DNA from 3 places in the Rubrobacter tropicus genome. Region 2 is predicted to be linked to each of the others. Evidence: riboswitches for the same ligand, from Rfam matches in the RefSeq annotation. Region 2 holds a riboswitch; each other region holds the start of a gene.
What was found. Region 2 has a riboswitch for cyclic di-GMP ahead of GBA63_RS05690 (family 16 glycosylhydrolase). Riboswitches for the same ligand answer to the same signal wherever they lie in the genome.
Positions count from the first base shown of each region.

Region 1: it holds a riboswitch for cyclic di-GMP, as region 2 does, so the genes downstream of both, GBA63_RS01525 (response regulator) here and GBA63_RS05690 (family 16 glycosylhydrolase) in region 2, are expected to answer to the same signal.
Region 3: it holds a riboswitch for cyclic di-GMP, as region 2 does, so the genes downstream of both, GBA63_RS10255 (sigma-70 family RNA polymerase sigma factor) here and GBA63_RS05690 (family 16 glycosylhydrolase) in region 2, are expected to answer to the same signal.

Region 1 covers NZ_CP045119.1:340,029-343,993, forward strand. Annotated here, with positions in the region: gene GBA63_RS01525 (response regulator) at 1-2,035, opposite strand, end outside; cyclic di-GMP riboswitch class I at 2,095-2,175, opposite strand; gene GBA63_RS01530 (aminotransferase class I/II-fold pyridoxal phosphate-dependent enzyme) at 2,430-3,965, shown strand, end outside.
Region 2 covers NZ_CP045119.1:1,175,241-1,179,205, forward strand. Annotated here, with positions in the region: gene GBA63_RS05680 (carbohydrate kinase family protein) at 1-822, opposite strand, end outside; gene GBA63_RS05685 (glycoside hydrolase family 16 protein) at 973-1,638, shown strand; cyclic di-GMP riboswitch class I at 1,715-1,794, shown strand; gene GBA63_RS05690 (family 16 glycosylhydrolase) at 1,805-2,488, shown strand; gene GBA63_RS05695 (MarR family winged helix-turn-helix transcriptional regulator) at 2,714-3,181, opposite strand; gene GBA63_RS05700 (DUF6069 family protein) at 3,325-3,765, shown strand; gene GBA63_RS05705 (SDR family oxidoreductase) at 3,928-3,965, shown strand, end outside.
Region 3 covers NZ_CP045119.1:2,062,542-2,066,506, forward strand. Annotated here, with positions in the region: gene GBA63_RS10245 (prepilin peptidase) at 1-410, shown strand, start outside; gene GBA63_RS10250 (Asp23/Gls24 family envelope stress response protein) at 960-1,370, opposite strand; cyclic di-GMP riboswitch class I at 1,530-1,604, shown strand; gene GBA63_RS10255 (sigma-70 family RNA polymerase sigma factor) at 1,688-2,443, shown strand; gene GBA63_RS10260 (pilus assembly FimT family protein) at 2,498-3,037, shown strand; gene GBA63_RS10265 (type IV pilus modification PilV family protein) at 3,030-3,464, shown strand; gene GBA63_RS10270 (PilW family protein) at 3,476-3,965, shown strand, end outside.

The DNA of each region.
Region 1 (3,965 bases), 840 kb from region 2:
TCGTGCGGGCGAGCTCTATGCCGTCCATGCCCGGCATGGCCAGGTCGAGGACCGCCAGTTCGTAAGGCTCGTTCCGCCGTGCGGCGTCTCTCAGGATCGTTAGGGCGCTCGGGCCGTCTTCGGCCGCACCGTTCTTCATGTCCCAAGAGACGACTTGCTGGTGCACTACTCTGCGGTTGGTCTCGTTGTCGTCGACGACCAGGATCTTTAGGCCGCCCAGATCAGCGTATCGATTCCGAACGGTCCGGGCGCCGAGCGGCGACCTTTCCAGGTGCGCGGTGAACCAGAAGGTGCTCCCCCTGCCCGGTTGGCTCTCCACCCCGATCTCTCCCCCCATAAGCTCCACCAGCTGCCTGGAGATGGCGAGGCCGAGGCCCGTGCCGCCGAAGCGGCGCGTCGTGGAGGCGTCCGCCTGGGTGAAAGGCTGGAACAGGCGCGCTTGCTGCTCTTCGCTCATCCCTATGCCCGTGTCCTCTACCTCGAATCGGGCCGTCACCGTTCGGGAGGTTTCCTCGGCCATCTCGACGCGCAGGATCACCTCTCCCCGCTCGGTGAACTTTATGGCGTTGCCGATCAGGTTGATCAAAACCTGCCTCAGGCGTCCGGGGTCGCCCCTGAGGGCCGTCGGCATCCCGGGGTCGACCAGGCTCGCCAGTTCCAGGCCCTTGGCGTGAGCCCGCTCGGCGAGCAAGCTCATTGTCTCCCCGACCGTGGCCTCCAGGTCGAAGTCGAGCTTCTCGAAGTCCATGCTCCCGGCCTCGATCTTGGAGAAGTCCAGGATGTCGTTGATGATGACCAGCAGGTTCTCGGTCGACGCCCTCACCGTCTCGGTGTACTCGCGCTGCTCCGCGTCGAGCGGCGTGTCCAGGAGGAGCTCGGTCATGCCTATGACGCCGTTCATGGGGGTGCGAATCTCGTGGGACATGTTCGCCAGAAACTCGCTCTTGGCCTTGTTGGCCGCCTCGGCCTCGTTTCTGGCCACCTTCAGCTCGTCGATGACGGCTTCTAGCTGCGAGGTACGTTCCTCGACCCGTTCTTCGAGTCCCTCGTTGAGGTGGCGGATCTCCGCCGCGGCCCGCTCGTTGTTGCGCATGAGGCCCATCATGCGGAACAGCACCAGCAAAAAAAGCACGACCGAGCCCCCCGCGATCACGGGCACGCTCAGCGGCGCCCCCCGCGCCGCCTGGACCGCGAGCAGCCCGGGGGCCGTCAGGGAGGCCGCCGCGAGTAGCGCGAGGCGTCGACGCGTGAGCCTGGTCTCGGGATCCGGCGCGACGCCGTCGGAGAGATCCACCATCGACGGGTGCAACGCGGCGGTACCCAGAAAAACCAGGAAGAGCATCTCGAGGGCGTCGACCGGGGTTCCGGTTTCGTAGGTGCCCGCCAGCGTCGACACGGTGTAGGCGGCGTCGAAAGCCAGCGTGCACGACACACCCGCGACCAGCGGGTAGTAGGCGAACGGGCGTTCGCCGGAGACGAGCAACATCCGCACCACGAAGGCGAGCAGCAGAACGTCCATGAGCGGGTAGGTCACGGAGACGAGTTGCTCGAGCCGGGTGAGCGACTGGTCCTCGAAGAACGGCCGCATCAAGAAGACCCACGCGATAACCCCCACGCCCACGGCGACGATTATGGGATCGATGACGCTGGCCCTGTCGCGAACGAACCTGCGCTGCTGGAAAAGCAGCAGGGCGCCGGCCGCGCAAGGGTAGCTGGCGATGAGCAACGCGTCGGCCAGGGAAGGAAACGGGGTCCTCCCCAGGGTGACCTCGTAGTAGACGAACGTCACGATGCCGAGGACGAAGAACAGCGTGCCGAGGGTGAAGAGGTACCAGGGCAGCGGACGCTTCGGCCGGTGCATGAGGATGCCGGCCACGAACGCCCCCAGCGCCGCCAGGTTGAAGAGCGGGCGGAGGGTGTCCTGCGCGGCCGGTGACGGGAGGAAAAAGTACGCGACCGTCGCGAGAGCGCCCACGATCAGGTAGACGAGCCACGCCCGCGACCGCCCCCCCTCACTCTTCCACGCGCTGATCATGCTTGAGTCGGGCGCCCTTCGGCTCCGAGAAAGAAGGACGGCATAGACTCTATCTCTCCTTCGGCGGCCCGGCTGCCTCCCCGTGAGTGAGGTCCGTGGCTTTGTGCCCCCGCCTCGCGGCGGGTTTACCTTTTCCAGGACGCCCGACATTGTACATCGTGGCCGGGGGTCGCGCCGTGCGACACGCGGGTGTTTGTGGCGACATGGGGTCATGGTACGCCAAGTAGCTTGGTTCGCACGGTAAGTGGCCGGTTACGTGAACGCGGCAAGCATCCTCCCGAAAGGCTCGTGCTATTCTTCATGCGAAAGGCCGCGCGTGCGGGAAGCGGGGGCCGCTTGCTGTACGCCGCGGCAGCGCTCGCGTGACGCGGACAAACTATCCTGGAGGGGGAACATGGTGCTGCACAAAGGCGGCCGTCAAGAGGTGCCCGACGACCTCCGCCCGCCCTTTCCCGACGACGAGGTCGAGCCCGACACCCTGATAGATCTGCTCGTGCACAGGGCGTCGCACCAGGCCAGGGACCAAGCTTTCATGTTCCTGGAGGATGGGGAATCCGCGGGGGACTTCGTGGATTACGCGGGTTTGGACGGGCGGGCCCGGGACGTGGCCGCGAGGCTGCAAGCTCTGGGGGTCGAGACCGGGGAGCGTGTCCTCCTGTTCTACCCCCCTGGCCTTGACTACGCCGCCGCGTTCCTCGGTTGCCTGTACGCCGGGGTGGTGGCCGTGCCCGCCTACCCGCCGCGGCTCAACCGCCCCATATCCAGGCTGCGCTCCATCGCCACGGACTCGGGCGCGACCGTGGCGCTTGCCCCCTCTCCCGTCCTGTCCAACCTGGAGAAGCGGCTCGCGCACGCCCCGGAGATGAGGTCGCTGCGTTGGCTGTCCACCGACGACGGCGAAGACCGGGCCGAAGCGTGGCGCCGGCCCGAGGTGGACGCCGATACGCTTGCTTTTCTGCAGTACACGTCGGGTTCTACTTCCTCGCCCAAAGGAGTAATGGTCACCCACGGCAACCTGCTGCACAACCTGGCCCTGATCTACCACGGTTTCGGGCACTCGGCGGGCAGCCACATGGTGAGTTGGCTGCCCCCCTACCACGATATGGGGCTGATCGTCGGGATACTGCAGCCGCTCTACGGGGGCTTCCCGGCCACCCTCATGCCGCCCGCCTCCTTTATGCAGCGACCCCTTGGCTGGCTGCGGGCCATCTCCCGTACGGGGGCCGACAGCGCCGGCGCGCCCAACTTTGCCTACGACCTCTGCGCCCGTGTGATCACCCCCGAAGAGCGGGCGACCCTGGACCTCAGCGGCTGGAAGTTGGCCTTCAGCGGGGCCGAGCCCATCCGGCGGGAGACCCTGGAGCGGTTCGCGGAGGCCTTCGCGCCCTGCGGTTTTCGATGGGAGGCGTTCTACCCGGCCTACGGCCTCGCGGAGGCGACCGTGTTCGTGTCGGGGGGAAGGAGGCAAGATCCGCCCGTGGTGCTCCCCCTCGAAGGGGCTGAGCTCGAGCGGGATCGGGTGGCCGTCGCCGCGTCGGATGGAGGCCAGCGTTCGATCGTGGGCTGCGGGCGCGCTCCGGCCGACCAGGAGATCGTCGTGGTCGATCCCAAAACCCTGACCGTCTGCCCGCCCGACCGCGTGGGAGAGGTGTGGGTGTCGGGTCCCAGCGTCGCCCAAGGGTACTGGGGGCGGCCCGAGGAGACGAAGGACACGTTCGGGGCTTACCTGGCGGATACGGGCGAAGGGACCTTCTTGCGGACCGGCGACCTGGGGTTCTTGCACCACGGGGAGCTCTTCATCACGGGGCGGCTCAACGACCTCATCATCGTCCGTGGACGCAACCACTACCCGCAAGACATAGAGCTTACGGCGGAGCAGAGCCACGCGGCCCTCCGTCCGGACTGCAGCGCCGCTTTCTCCGTGGACATC
Region 2 (3,965 bases):
AAGGAGCGCCGTCAGGAATCCCGCCCAGAACGAGTCGCCCGCGCCGGTCGCGTCGACGACGTCCACCGGGCGGGTCGGGACGTGGGCCGTGATCTTGCCGTTCTCCGAGATCAGGTTCCCCTCGCCGCCCATCGTGAATACGACGGTCTCGGGGCCGAGGTCGTGGAACATTTCTATGTACTGCTCGGGCTCGTAGTCGGGGCCGAAGACCCGGCGGGCGTCGTCGGCGGAGGGCTTGGTCAGGTTGACGTGCCTGTAGGCCTCCCGGATAACGCCCTGCGCCTCCTTGTAGTCGGGCCAGACCCTGCGGCTGTAGTTCGGGTCGAGCGAGACGATCTTGCCCATCTCCTGCGCCCGGCGGAAAGCCCCTATCACGGCCGAGCGGCAGGGCTCGCGCGAGAGGGCGAAGGTCGAGGAATGTACGACCTTCGCCCGGTCTATCGCCTCGTCCGGTATCTCATTCGGTTCGAGCAGGTAGTCGCCGATGCGGAACTCCTCGAAGTCGGGGGTGGTGGCCGTTGAGGAGACGAAGATGACGGTGGTGTTGGTCCTGTGGTCCATCTGGAGGTAATCGGTGACGACGCCGTGACGCTGCAGCTCGCTCTTGAGGAACTTCCCGAAAGCCCCTATGCCCGTCTTGGCGATCACGGCCGACCGGCCCCCGAGCTTCGAGACGTACACGGCGATGTTGGCCGGCGACCCACCGAGATACCGCTTGAAGGTGGTGGCGTTGCTCAAGGTGTCCGTCTTCTCGGCCGAGATGAAGTCGACCACCATCTCCCCGATGGTGAGGACGTCGAGTTGCTGTCTGGAGGAAACCATGACGCGTAGGTTACTCTACATGCCCCATCCGTACATAGAGCGCCAGGAAGAGCGAAACCTCTTACCCCGCGCACGCCTCGAACGCGGTAACGTATACGGAGTTGCGGGTATCTGATTCCGGAGTCGGGTCTTACGAGGCGGGGGCTTTTTGTGAAGCGAGTTTGGGTTTTGTTCGCGGTTGGGGCTTTGCAGGTGTTCTTGATCTCCGGCGTCGCCCAGGCGCAGGGCGCGGGCTTTTTCGACGGCTTCGGCACTTTCGAGGCCGCCCGCTGGACTAAAGAGAACCACGCCCTGGGCCGCGGCTACCTGGACGCCGACAACGTGAGCGTCGCCAACGGCCATCTGCGCCTCAAGATGCCGGCAAACACCGTGCAGGGGGCGGAGATCCGATCCAACAACCTCTACTACCACGGTTCCTACGCAGCGCGCCTGAAGCTGCCGAACACCCCGGGCTCCGTCACAGGCTTCTTCGTCTACCGCCCGCCGGACTTCGCCCGCGAGATAGACATAGAGATCCCGAACGACTCTTCGCGCAGGATCTGGTTCACCACCCACGCCGGCGGCCGGACGACGAACCACGTCACCATGCGCCTGCCCTTCGATCCCACGGCCAGTTTCCACGACTACGCCTTTACTTACGGGCCTGGGGCCGTGCGCTTCTACGTGGACGGCAAGCTCATGAAGACCTTCAACACGGGCCTGCCGCAGAACACGATGTACCTCTACACGAACACCTGGTTCCCGACCTGGCTCGACGGCAAGAAACCACGCCGAGACTCCTACGTTCTGGTCGACTGGATCCGGCACACCCGGTAGAATACGTTGCTGGGGAGTCCTCTTCCGGGGGCCATCGCGGACCAGAGTACGACCGTCGGGCCGGAGCGCCGGACGTTCACGATAAGGGCAAACCCGCCGCGAGGCGGGGACGCAAAACCACGGGCCTCCAGCGCGGGAGGCGGCCGGGTTACCGAAAGGAGCGCGCTTGCGACGGGTACTCTCACTCCTGTTTGCCGGGTTGGCCTTCACGATCGTCTTCGCCGGGACCGCCGGGGCGCAGGAAGCCACGAGCTTCTACGACCCCTTCGACTCGTTCGATACCGCCCGCTGGTCGACCGGCGACCACAACCTCGGGCGCAGCTACCTCGACCCGACCAACGTGGACGCGAGCGGGGGCAACCTGAGGATCAAACACCCCGCCCGCTCCTACGAGGGGGGCGAGGCCCTCACGAACGCCCTCCACGGCTACGGTTCCTACTCCGCCCGCGTGAAACCCGCGTACGCCCCGGGCTCCATCACGGGCTTCTTCCTCTACAAGAGCCCGGACTTCGAGAGCGAGATCGACATAGAGATCTACAACGATCGCTCGGGCCGCGTCATGTTCACGACTTACGCCGGCGGCCAGCAGACCCACACCGAGACCGCGCAACTCGGCTTCGACCCGACCGCCGCCTACCACGAATACGCCTTCGACTACGCCTCGGACTCCATGACCTTCTACGTGGACGGCCGCCCGATGCGCACCTGGGACACCGGCATCCCCCAGACGTCCATGCACCTGATGGTCAACTCCTGGTTCCCGGCCTGGCTGAACGGCAACAGGCCCAAGAAGACCGTCTACACCCAGATCGACTGGATCCGCCACACGGCAACCGCCGCGACCCCCTGACGGACGGCGAGGGGCTCGCGAGTGGGCCAGACTGGTGGGTTCTGAAGCTTCAGGTTTCGGGTCGCCTGCTTCGCAGGCTCTCAGGATTCAGGGGTTGTTTTCGGCACCCCGCCTCGCTTACCGCCCCTGATGCCTGTGGTCTGTGCCCCTTTTGGGTCGTTACTTCCGCAAGGCGCCGTAAAACTTCAATGCTCTCGTACTTCTCAAAGATGCTGAAAGCCGCTTTCAGGCCTGGCAGCCGCCCTCTTCCCGCAACCTCTCTCGCAAGAGGCCCAGGAGCCTGACGAGCTCACGCCGGTCTTCCTCGGAGAGCCCTACGAAGAGCTCCGCCACGTCCTTGCGGTGCTCTTCGTACTGGGTTTCCATGGTCCTTCCGCCCTCGTCGGTCAGCTCTATGACGATCGCGCGCCGGTCGGTGGGGTGGGGCAGACGCCTGACCAGGCCCTCCTGCTCCAGCCCGTCGACCAGCGCCGTCACGTTGCGGCGCGTCACCCCGAGCTCGTCGCTGATGCCGCTCATGATCTTGGGCCCCCCGCAATGCAAGGCCCCGAGCAACCGCATCCGCGCGTAACTGACGCCCGGCTCCCGCATCCGCGAACGTACCCACTTCATGTACGCCGGCCCAAACGCGGCGAACTCGTCGACCAAACGCAGGGAGAGATCCCCGACAGCCCCCGAACTTACCGTGTCCATGCCGCTCCCCACACGAAACCCATACTACCAACTCCTTTGATCGCATCTTAACCGTTGACGTTCATTGTTGTCAATGTTATTGTGAATAACTACATTATAGTCGGAGGCGCAGGGTGTCCGGCGGGATGGGAGAGGAGGCGGGCGTGGCTGCTGTATCGGGTGGGGCCGAGGGTCGGGGTGTTCCGTTGGGGCGGCTGGCGATGGTCGGGGCGCTCACGGTGGTGGTTGCGGTGGTGGTGAACGTCGTGATCCGGACGGTCGCGGTCTCCGTGTTTGGGATCGGGGAGGGGTTTCAGCCGCTCGGCGTGGGGCCGACGGTGTTCTTCACCGTGGTTGGGGTAACGGGCGCCGTGGTGGTGTTCGGCCTGATCCTGCGCTTCGCGCGGCGTCCGGTGCGTTTGTTCCGGAGGGTCGCTCTGGTGGTGCTGGTGGTCTCGCTGGTGCCCGACGTCTTGCTCCTGTTCGCGGGTTCCATGCCCGGCGTGACCGCCGCCGGGGTCGGCACGTTGATGATCGAGCACGTCGCCACGTGGGCGGTGGCCGTCGGGATGCTCACCACGCTTGCCGGGGGGAGAAGGTCGTAGGGCCTACCACGCGGGTGAGGAGGCCGACCCGCGATCCGATGGGCGGAAGGTGGCCCCGGTTACGGACGGCCGGGGCGAAGGGGACGAGACTGCGGGTTGGCCTGGATCTTCAAGGTATAGACTCAGGGCGCTCGCGAAGTTCAGAGACCAAGAGGAGCAGGTTTGAGTAACACTGGCATGGGTGGGAAGGTGGCGCTCGT
Region 3 (3,965 bases), 890 kb from region 2:
GCCTGCTCCCGAACGTAATAGTCGGCCCGGCGGCGGTGGCCGGATTGGCCCTCTCCATCCTGATCAACCCCGGGGCGTGGTGGGTGTATACCGTCTCCGCCCTCGCCGTTTCGGGCGGGTTGTTCGCGCTCGCCATCGCCTACCCCGGCGGCATGGGGATGGGGGACGTCAAGATGGGCGGGATGCTCGGGACGTTTCTGGGGCCGTACGCGGCCCTGGCGGTCTTCCTCGGCGCGCTCGTCGGCTCCGTCACCGCTGGGCTCCTCATGGCGGGTGGAAAGATAGACCGCCGCGCTGCGCTTCCCTTCGGGGTGTTTCTCGCCGTCGGGGGGATCTTGGTCCTCTTTGCGGGACCATACCTCTGGGGGTTCTACCTCGAATTCGCAGCAAGGCTCGTTGGTGGGCCGTGAACCCGGATCGGGGCGCGGTTCGTCTCTACTACGGCGGTTTGCGGAAGGACCGAACCTCGTTGTCTGTGAGGCACTTAGTGCGGTTTGCGGAAGCACCGGGCCCGTCTAAAACCCGGGCTTTCGGGTTCCAAGGTTCTTGGGTTCTCAGGTTCTAAGGCGGTTTGCGGAGGTATCGAGCCTACCGCGAGCAGCCATCCGGGTTCTCGGGTTCTCAGGGGAGGAAGGTCGGGGCCCGCCCGCGGCTTCGGGGCGCGCCCCTGAAAGCCTCGGTGCCCCGTGGGCGGCGAGGGTCAGTTTTTCCGCAAACCGCCGTAAGGGGTGGCGGGTCGGGGCTTGCTCGCGGGTTTCGTGGCCCACCCCTCGAAACCTCGAGAACACCGAAGGCCGGTCCTCGTGCAAACCGCTCTAGGTCTCTTGGGTTTTGAAGCGTGGGCCGGGAGACTGCAGGCAGGCTCCACCCCACCCCTTTAGAACCTGAAAACCTAAAGACCTAAAAGCCTATTCGTGATGGGCTTGAGTCTTCTGCGGTCCGTGCCAGGCACCCGAGCTTTACTGCTCGAAAGCAAGGTCGTTGACGACGATATTGACCTCCGTGACGTGCAGGCCGGTTAGGCTTTCGACGCGGGAGATCACGTTCCGGCGCAATTCCTGGGCGACGCTTGCGATGTTCTTGCCGTAGTCGACGTTGATGGTCAAATCGACGGCCGCCTGGCTCTCGCCGACCTCTACGGAGATGCCGCGCGGCCGGCCCGACCCGCCCGTGATGTTGCCCAGGAACTCGCCGACGGTCGGGGAGCTGTCGCCAGGGAGCCTGGTGCCCCCGTGGGAGAGGTGCGCGCCGCCGACCTCCCCGGCGGCGGCGTTCGCGATGGCGAGCACCACCCCGTCCCCGATCTTCGTGGTCCCGCGGTCTCCCTGCAGCGGGCTCGCGCCCGCGCGCTCCTGGCTCGTCTCCGTCACCATTCCTCCTTTTCGATCCCGGATGCAGTCGTAGCATACCCGCTGCGGTGTTTTCGTTCCCGCGTGGGGTTGTAAACGCGACCACATTCCCCATACGAATCGGAAAAACAGTCTATCGGCAGGATTGTTTCTTTCAGCCTGGCCGTATACAATGCTCCGGTTACGAAAAGGCAAACCCGCCGCGAGGCGGGGGCGCAAAGCCACGGGCCTCACGTAGGCAGCCGGGTTGCCGAAAAGGGAGATTCGATGCGGATTACTACTCGTCCGGCCGGTTACGCGAGTACCGGCCTTGCCCGTGCGGCGGTTCGTGCTGTGGCATGGGGTCGATGAGGATGGTGGCGGGCGCCGCGGAACGGGGTCGGCAAGACGCGGCGGCCCTGATCCGGACCCACAGAGAGACCGGGGACAGGAAGGCCATAGAAACGATACTAGATATGCACGGGGGGCTAGTCGCCCACCTTGCCGGGCGGCACGCAAGGGTTTCGGACGAGGCCTACGAGGACCTGATACAGGTCGCCCACGTGGGGCTCATGAAGGCCGTAAAGAACTACGAAGACGCCCCGGGCGCGGGGTTCGCGACCTACGCTTACGCCGTGGTGGACGGTGAGATCCGCCACCACCTCCGCGACACCCAGCTCGTAAAGAAACCCCGCTGGTCGCGCGGCCTCTACTCCAAAGTCACCTCGGCGGCGGCGCGGCTCGAAGCAGACCTCGGCCGCAGGCCCGAACTCGAAGAGATAGCCGAAGAGGTCAACGTCTCGCCAGACGGCATCGTCGAGTTGATGAAGCTCTACCACGACACGAGCGTCGTCTCGCTCGACGGCGCCGAGGAAGAGGGCATTGACCTCTCGGCCATCAGGAGCATCCACCACGAGAGTTTCTCTCTCCCGATAGAGGACCGCATCGTGCTGGAGCAGGCCATAGAGTCGTTGAGCGAGATCCAACGCAGAGTCGTCTACCTGTTCTTCTACAAGGACCTAACGCAGACGGAGGTCGGAAAACGGCTCGGGCTCTCGCAGCGAAAGGTGTCGCGGCTCGTCGCTTCTTCTGTGAAGTCGCTGAGAACGCTCTGAAGCGGTGGATTGATGGAGTCGAGCAGCTGGCGCCTTGATGACAGTGGCCGCCCGGTGGGCGAGTGGGGATTCACGCTGCCGGAGGTTGTAATCACCATCGTCGTCCTGGGTGTCCTTATGGGCATCGCCAGCTCTACCTGGTTCAGCGTGATAGAGAGCAGGGCCGTGGACTCCGCAGCCAACCAGTTGGCGTCTGATCTGCGGCTCGCCCATACCAGGTCCACCAACCAGTTGGCGAACTGGCGCGTCGTCCTCTCGCCCGAGAAAGCCAAGGAGAGCATGGGCCCCGACTACTATCTGGTAAAGATGACGAGCTCGGGCGGCGTTGCCGCGGGCACCGCCATAGATCGCACCCTGCCGGACAATACAAAGGTCGTGGGTGTGCCGGCGCTCCAGGACGATGCCGCCGTCACCACCTTATACTCGACCCTGGGATTATCCGGGCCCACCCGATCGCTGGAGTTCTCTCCGGACGGGTCGATGCGAAACGTGACGGTCGGCGCCGGATCCAACGAGATCCGGGTGACGGTAGATGGCAACCCTACGACTAGACTAGAGTTCGTAGATGTGACCTCGAGGATAAAGGTTGACTAGATTTCTCAAGGGCGAATCCGGCTACTCGCTGGTCGAGGTGATGGTGGCAATCATGATCCTCGCCGTCGCGATCATACCGATGGTTAGCATGTTCGACGCGGGCCTCAACGCGGCCGTCGCGGGGAGCAACTACGATCAGGCGCGGGCGCTCGCGAACGAGAAGCTGGAGGAAACCAAGGCTCTGACCCTTCCGGCCGCGCTTGCCCGTTACCCGGTGGGAAGCTCCACCGACTGCAACCCCGCGCCTCCCGCAGGCTCTCCTTTCGCGTCTCCGTCGGGTGGCTGCGAAGTGACGACCCAGTACATGCGCCTCGGTCCATCCGCCGTAGAGCCTGCCGGTTACCAGACGAACCTGATCCAGGTCAGCGTGACCGTGGATTGGGCGTCCGGTGGTAATTACGAGGTCACGGGGTTGGTCGCCAAGTGAAGTGCCTCAAGGTGAAGGTGCGGCGGTCACTCGCGGAGGAGGACGGATTCACCCTCACGGAGTTAATGGTAACGATCCTGTTGATGTCTGTTGCTATGGGTGCCCTCTACTCCGTCTTCGACATGAGCTTGCGGGTGTTCAGCTTCGGTAACGACAAGACCGAGGCGGTAGAAAACGCCCGGCTGGGGCTGGAGCGGATGGAGCGCGAGATCCGGACCGCCTACCCGTACAACAAGCTCGACGGGGTCAGCACCAACGACAATCTCCTCGGTGGTTACTCACCCTCGAGTGCGGTGACGCCGAACCCTTCACCCTCGATCACCTTCTTCAACGACCTGAACGGCAACCACGCAGAAGATCCTTCGGAGCGCGTGACTTATGGCTTGAACGGGGATTCTCCTCCAGCGCTCCTGCGCAATGGTAAGCCTCTGGTCGAGTTCGTCAGGCCCGGCGGGCTCAGCTTTACGTTCTGCGAGAGCGTGGATAGCTGCGATCCCGCGT